Regions from separate parts of the Pseudoalteromonas sp. 2CM32C genome, predicted to be linked through region 1. Evidence: predicted binding sites of a transcription regulator. Region 1 holds the regulator's gene; each other region holds the start of a gene.

Region 1 (2,277 bases):
CATACTTTAAAGTCAGCCTCAGATTTGGCCTCTACCACAACGGGCATAAACCCGTGATCCTTACCGCACAGCTCGGCACACTGACCCCGGTAAATGCCTTCTTCGTTTATGTTGGTCCATGTTTCGTTAATAAAGCCTGGGTTGGCGTCTTTTTTAACGGCAAAGTCTGGTACCCACCAAGAGTGGATAACATCATCTGAGGTCATTAAAAAACGAATTTTTTGATTAATTGGCAGTACGAGGGGTTTGTCTACCTCAAGTAAATAATTTGGGTTTTTATCAGCTAAATTAGTTATTTCATCCTGAGGAGTTGCAAGCATTGAGTAAAACTCTACATCTTCTCCCATATATTCATAATGCCATTTCCACTGTGAACCTGTAACTTTAATTGTTAAGTCGGCTTTACTGGCATCTTCCATAGCGATTAAGGTTTTTGTAGCTGGCACTGCCATTGCAATTAAAATAACAAATGGAATGGCGGTCCAAAGAATTTCTACTTTGGTGCTTTCGTGGAATTGAGCGGGAACCGCTCCTTTAGATTTGCGATGATGAATGAGTGCCCAAAGCATAATGGCAAACACTATTATCCCAATCACACAACATATAAAAAATATGGTCATGTGTAATTCGTAAACATTTTCACTTATATCTGTAACGCCCTTACGCATATTAAATTGGCTATTTGCCAAGGCTAACTGCGGAAAAACACACAATATAAGCCACAAGGTACAACTAAGTTTACCCATGTGACGACTCCTTTGATGCTGTTGCTAGTGCAAAGCGAAGAGGCATACGGCTTAAACGCCAATTCGTTATTTTTATTTTTTTATTAATGCCGTTTTATTTATAAAAATTGGCATTCACTGCGCTAGCAAAAGTTTATTGTGTGTGCTCAAAACTTAAAAGCGATGAGTATTGCCAGCGTCAGCTTATTAACAATTAGTTAATATTTAACCACCATGCAAGTTTTTTGTATTAAAAACAAACAATAAATATATAAAAAGTAGAGAGTTGATTTAGTTGAACGTAGAGAGAAATAGCTCAAGTCGAGAGGTGGTAAGGGCTAAGGATGAAATGAAAGAGTGTGAATAAAAAACAAACAAAATTTTAAAAATTAAAAAAGCGCACCAAAAAAGTGCGCTTTTTATAAAATAAGAAAAACTACATCCAGTCCGCGTTACGAATTACACCCACTGCCAAGCCTTCAATGTTGAACGACTCAGTTTCAAGATCGACCTTAATTGGTGCAAACTCGTCATTTTCAGCATGAAGCAACACCTGGCGACCCGCCTTTTCAATGCGTTTTACGGTTACATCGTCATCAACACGGGCAACCACAACTTGACCATTTTCAGCCACTTGTGTTTTATGCACAGCAAGTAAATCGCCATCCATAATGCCTATATCTTTCATACTCATACCGTTTACGCGCAGTAAAAAGTCGGCAGCTGGTTTAAACATTAATGGGTCAATTTTACAGTGGCTTTCAACATGTTCTTGCGCCAAAATAGGGGAACCTGCCGCAACTCGGCCAATAAGCGGTAAACCTAATTGTTCTGGCTCCTCTTCTTCAACAAGTTGGATTCCACGGCTTGCGCCAGGTTTCATTTTAATCACCCCTTTTTTGGCAAGGGCTTTTAAATGTTCCTCAGCGGCATTTGCACTTTTAAACCCTAACGTTTGTGCTATTTCGGCACGTGTAGGCGGCATACCAGTGTCTTTAATAAACACTTTAATTAATTCGAGTATTTGAGCTTGGCGTTTAGTTAATGGGCGCATACAACTGGTTTTCCATACAGTACATTTAACTGTGAGTATATACAGTTAAATAAAAATCGCAAATTTAAATTATCCGTTCAAATAGCTAAATTACTTCCTTACGTGTACATTTTAGAGGCTTTCTAAAATAGCCTATAAAAATAGTAACTTGCTACAATAAATTTAAGGAAATCTATATGAGTATTTGGCATCAACCCATTACATTAGCATTGTGTAAACAATTGGACGAAGGCATTAATGGCCAAGGGACGCTAATGAAAACCATGGGGATAGAAATAACAGAGATAGGCGACGATTACTTAGTAGCAACTATGCCTGCAATCCCTGCACACCATAACCCTATTGGTATGGTTCATGGCGGCGCAAACGTTGTACTCGCCGAAACCGTAGCGAGCTATGCTGCTAATTTTGTGGTTGATTTCACAAAGTTTTACTGTGTTGGGCAAGAAATAAGTGCAAGCTATTTAAAGGCTTCTCGCAATGGTGCATTAACGGCAA
Region 2 (2,277 bases), on a different contig from region 1:
GCTTTAACTATTGAATTGTTATTAACACTACTTTTTCCTTCAATATTAACCACTTAATTAATAGAGTTAGTACTTAATCTAAAAGGTTATAAAGGGAGTTGTGCTTAATAAATTTCCGAAGCTACGTATATTTGTATTTAATTGGCCACGGAGTAAAGTAAACAATGTACTTCACTTAAAAAAAGAGGGGATTATGCGCCATGGCATTTCTTGTATTTTTTTGCGCTGCCACAAGGGCAATCATCATTCCTGCCAACTTTTATATCAGCGACCGGAAATATAATACCATCGAGATATCGCCACTGGTGTTGCTCTTTTATAAATTGAGAGCGCTCATGTAACACACAATATAGGTTTTGATAAAAATAGGTAGCTTTAAACTCAACGACCCCTTTATTTTCATCGCTGTTTGTTTCAATAACAGATAAGCTTACAAATCGACAACTGGTCGCAAATTCTTTAATTTCATTTACAGGGTTTTCAGCTTGCTTTTCACTTGCATATGTTTGGTATACGTATTTAGCATTTTTTTGTACGTAAGCTGTATACCTAGAGCGCATTAACTGCTCGGGTGTTTCTGCTTGTTTATCACCTAATAGCAGTGGTTCACAGCAATCTTCGTAATTTTTTTGGTTTCCACAAAAGCAAGTGTTGTTATTTAAATAATTCATAATTGTTACATAAGATTTAAAACATCATTTTAGCAAGCTTGCTGTATGTAAGGTATATCAAGTACGTCAGAATTTTTAGTAAAACAGTATAACTTTGTTTTTGTGTTACTTAAGTTAAGCGATAAGTTGCTCAATAACTGATTGTTTAACATATCAGTCCATGTAATGACCGCTGCAAAGTTACCATTATGCAGTGCGCTACGCAGTACATATTCTAAATTTACTAAATGTTTTTGCCTAATGACTAATAGTTTACTTGTGTCTATTGAACATGAATCAAGCAAAGCTTTACTAGGAACATGATCTGGTGCGATTAATAAAGTCCAAGCATTTAAACTATTATACTGGTGTAGCACCTTTAACAGCTCAAACGTTGCCGATATATCATCTTCGATTTGAATCACGTTAACACAATCAGATAGTTCGTCTTGTTGATAGCTTTTTACTGTTCTTACGGTTATTGGCTGTAACATATCATCTCGCTCACTGGGTTTATATACAGTACGTTTATACAGTAGTTTATACAGTGTTATGGCGCAAGTGTTTTTTTGCTATTTTTTTATACAAATTTATATTCTATTTTTAAGGATATGTATTTTAATGTTTATATTGTTGATATTTATCGCTTTTATTTAAATTGGAATGTTAGTGGGTGAGTGTTTTTTATACAGTTTGAAAAGGTTTGCTTACGTTTTTTATAAATTTAAATTATAGCTCTGTACTGTATACAGTACTTTTACGAGCTAAGTTTCGGGCTTTTACTAAGGGGCAGGGGGGATTAAATGGGCATATTGTAATTGATGAATTTGTTCATATAAACTGGCTGCATAACATTGGGCATCCTTAAAACGCTTTGTTTCTATATATTTTCTTAAATCAGCAAGCGCAGCTGTAGCTGGCTCATGACCCTGGCTACTCGATAAGCTAAGCCAAGCAACTCCATGAAATACACTTTGTGGAACACCTTGGCCTTTTACAAAAAACAAGCCTAAATAAAATTGCCCTCGGTGATCACCTGACATTGCCGATAAACGCATCCATTTTGCAGCTAAAGCAGGCTGGTTATTTTTTAAATAATATAGCGCCTTATTTAGCGTACTTTGTTGAGAGTTTTCATTTTCAGGTGACGAATTAGCATCGCCTGGCTGTGTCACAAAAGACAAAATGTTGTCTAATTGTTGTTCTAAATCATAACCTGTAGGTGTTGTTTTTATCATATGCTGTCATTCGGTATAGTTAACTACTTCAGTAGTTTAGTATATCGCAAGGTAAAATGTCCTGAAAAATAAACTTTTTATGATAAAATCTCGCTACTTTTTATTGTTGTAAGTTCATTATGTTAGAAGCTTTATTTAAAATTAACGAAAATGGGTCCACGGTTCGTCGAGAATGTATTGCCGGAATGACTACTTTTATCACAATGGTTTACATTGTCTTCGTGAATCCTGCTATGTTAGCAGAAGCGGGAATGGATCAAGGGGCTGCTTTTGTTGCTACTTGTATTGCTGCTGCTATCGGTTGTTTTATTATGGGATTATGGGCCAATTACCCATTAGCTTTAGCACCTGGCATGGGGTTGAATGCCTTCTTTACGTATGGCGTTGTA
Region 3 (2,277 bases), on a different contig from region 1:
TGTTTTTAGTTGTGCTTAAAAATGACATGATTGCTGATTGGCAGTCGCAATTACCAAGCGATGCGCCCAATGCATTTTTAGTTAATATTACGCAAAACGACCTTGAACCAATCAATAACTACCTTGCTGAGAAAGACATTTTAGTGTCTGAATTCTACCCAACGATTCGAGGGCGTGTTAACGCGGTAAATGGTGAGTTGGTTGCACGTGAAGTATCTCTTCAAGACAATGAGAAAAAAGATGAAGAAGCGCGTTCGGGTATTGGCCGTGAGCTAAACTTAACGTGGCTTAAAGATGTACCGGCTCAAAACGAGATAATTCAAGGTGAATGGTTTGATGAAAACGCAGTGGCCGAGGCATCAGTTGAAGAGTCGATGTTAGAGCGCCTTGATGTTGAAATTGGCGACACACTTACCTTTTTAATTGGCGCGCAGTCGTTCGATGCTAAAATTACCAGCGTTCGTACAGTTAACTGGGCAACGCTTAAACCCAACTTCTTTATCATACTCAGCCCGGATGTACTTAAAGACTTTCCGGCGACTTATATTTCGTCGGTTAGGATAGAACCTGAGCAAAAGCGCGACTTTAGCCAACTGTTGCGCACCTATCCAACCATTACTGCAATCGATGTAGACAACTTTGTAAAGCAAATACAAACCACAATATCGCAAGTCTCACTTGCCATTGGTTTTGTACTTGCCATTGTTGTTTTGTGCGGTGCATTAGTACTCATTTCGCAAGTGCAAGCGAGCTTAGGTGAACGCATGCAAGAAATTGTAATTCTTAGAACATTAGGTGCTAAAAGCCGTTTAATTAAAAATGCGACCTTGTACGAGTTTTTATTATTGGGTGGGTTAGCCGGTTTAGTTGCTGCATTTTTTAGCGACTTAGCGCTTTTGATTGTGCAGCAACAAATGTTTGAACTTACGGGCAAGCTTCATCCACATATATGGATTATAGGCCCGCTTGCTGGTGGTTTATTTGTAGCCGGGTTGGGTTATTTAATGATTGCCCGTACCCTTAAACAAAACACCCAAGGGTTAGTTCGCGCTTTGGGGTAAACTAACTATTATTGCGTTTAAAATGCTCGCTATTTAAGCGAGCATTTTTGTTTTTGCTTGGTACTGGTATTTTATACAGTGCTCTGGCATTATTAGCCTAATTTACAATAAAAACAACGAGAATGTGATTTGGCCATTATTTTAGGGATCGACCCAGGATCGCGTTTGACTGGTTACGGTGTAGTTGCTCACCAAGGTGCTAAATTTACTTATTTAGGCAGTGGTTGTATAAAATTAGCCGATCATCCTTTTCCGGTACGCCTTAAAATGATTTACCAGGGCATCACTCAACTTGTTGAGCAGTTTTCGCCTGAAACGTTTGCTATAGAAAAAGTATTTATGGCTCATAATCCCGATTCTGCATTAAAACTTGGCCAAGCGCGTGGTGCTGCCATTGTGGGTGCTGCAATGGCTGATTTGCCAGTGTTTGAGTATTCGGCAAGGCAAATTAAACAAGCTGTAGTAGGCAACGGTGGTGCAGACAAAAGCCAAGTCCAGCATATGGTAAAAAATATTCTAAAATTACCAGGTACACCTCAAGCCGATGCAGCAGATGCATTAGCAATAGCAATTTGCCATGCTCATTCAGAACAAAATTTAATTAAACTAGCGGGCAGCGCAAGCAAAACCGTTAGAGGACGCTTAAGGAAATAACAATGATAGGCCGCTTAAATGGTATTTTAGTTGAAAAACAACCCCCCGAAATTTTACTTGAAGTAAGCGGCGTGGGTTATGAAGTACAAATGCCAATGACCTGTTTTTACGACTTACCAAAAGTGGGTGAAAACACGATTGTTTATACTCATTTTGTAGTGCGTGAAGATGCGCAGTTACTGTTTGGTTTTAATAATAAAACAGAGCGCGCATTATTTAGAGAGCTTTTAAAAGCTAATGGGGTAGGGCCAAAACTCGGGCTCGCTATTTTATCGGGAATGTCGGCGCAACAGTTTGTTAGCTGTGTAAATAATGAAGATGCTACATCGCTGGTTAAATTACCGGGTGTGGGTAAAAAAACCGCTGAACGTTTAGTGCTTGAGATGAAAGACCGTTTAAAAGATTGGGGTAATGATTTATTTACACCATTTAGCGATAGCGCAGTGATAGAGCCTCACAGCGATGCATTAGTGGCTAATAATGCAGCGGATGATGCAGTTTCTGCACTTGTTGCATTAGGGTATAAATTGCCACAGGCACAAAAAGCAGTAAAATCGGTGAG

Evidence for each region. The regulator LexA, encoded in region 1, represses DNA repair genes until DNA is damaged. The targets are predictions, from matches to a motif close to TACTGTATNNNNATACAGTA.
Region 2: the regulator LexA is predicted to act here: its motif matches at 1,169-1,188, upstream of MTF67_RS12075 (SulA-like leucine-rich domain-containing protein).
Region 3: the regulator LexA is predicted to act here: its motif matches at 1,123-1,142, upstream of ruvC (crossover junction endodeoxyribonuclease RuvC).

The regions. Positions count from the first base shown of each region.
Region 1 covers NZ_JALNTI010000011.1:88,337-90,613, forward strand. The annotation lists gene coxB (cytochrome c oxidase subunit II) at 1-746, opposite strand, end outside; gene lexA (transcriptional repressor LexA) at 1,162-1,779, opposite strand; gene MTF67_RS16460 (hotdog fold thioesterase) at 1,956-2,277, shown strand, end outside.
Region 2 covers NZ_JALNTI010000006.1:1,336-3,612, forward strand. The annotation lists gene MTF67_RS12070 (YchJ family metal-binding protein) at 192-671, opposite strand; gene MTF67_RS12075 (SulA-like leucine-rich domain-containing protein) at 701-1,144, opposite strand; gene MTF67_RS12080 (sel1 repeat family protein) at 1,433-1,888, opposite strand; gene MTF67_RS12085 (NCS2 family permease) at 2,008-2,277, shown strand, end outside.
Region 3 covers NZ_JALNTI010000015.1:34,328-36,604, forward strand. The annotation lists gene MTF67_RS17910 (FtsX-like permease family protein) at 1-1,061, shown strand, start outside; gene ruvC (crossover junction endodeoxyribonuclease RuvC) at 1,191-1,715, shown strand; gene ruvA (Holliday junction branch migration protein RuvA) at 1,718-2,277, shown strand, end outside.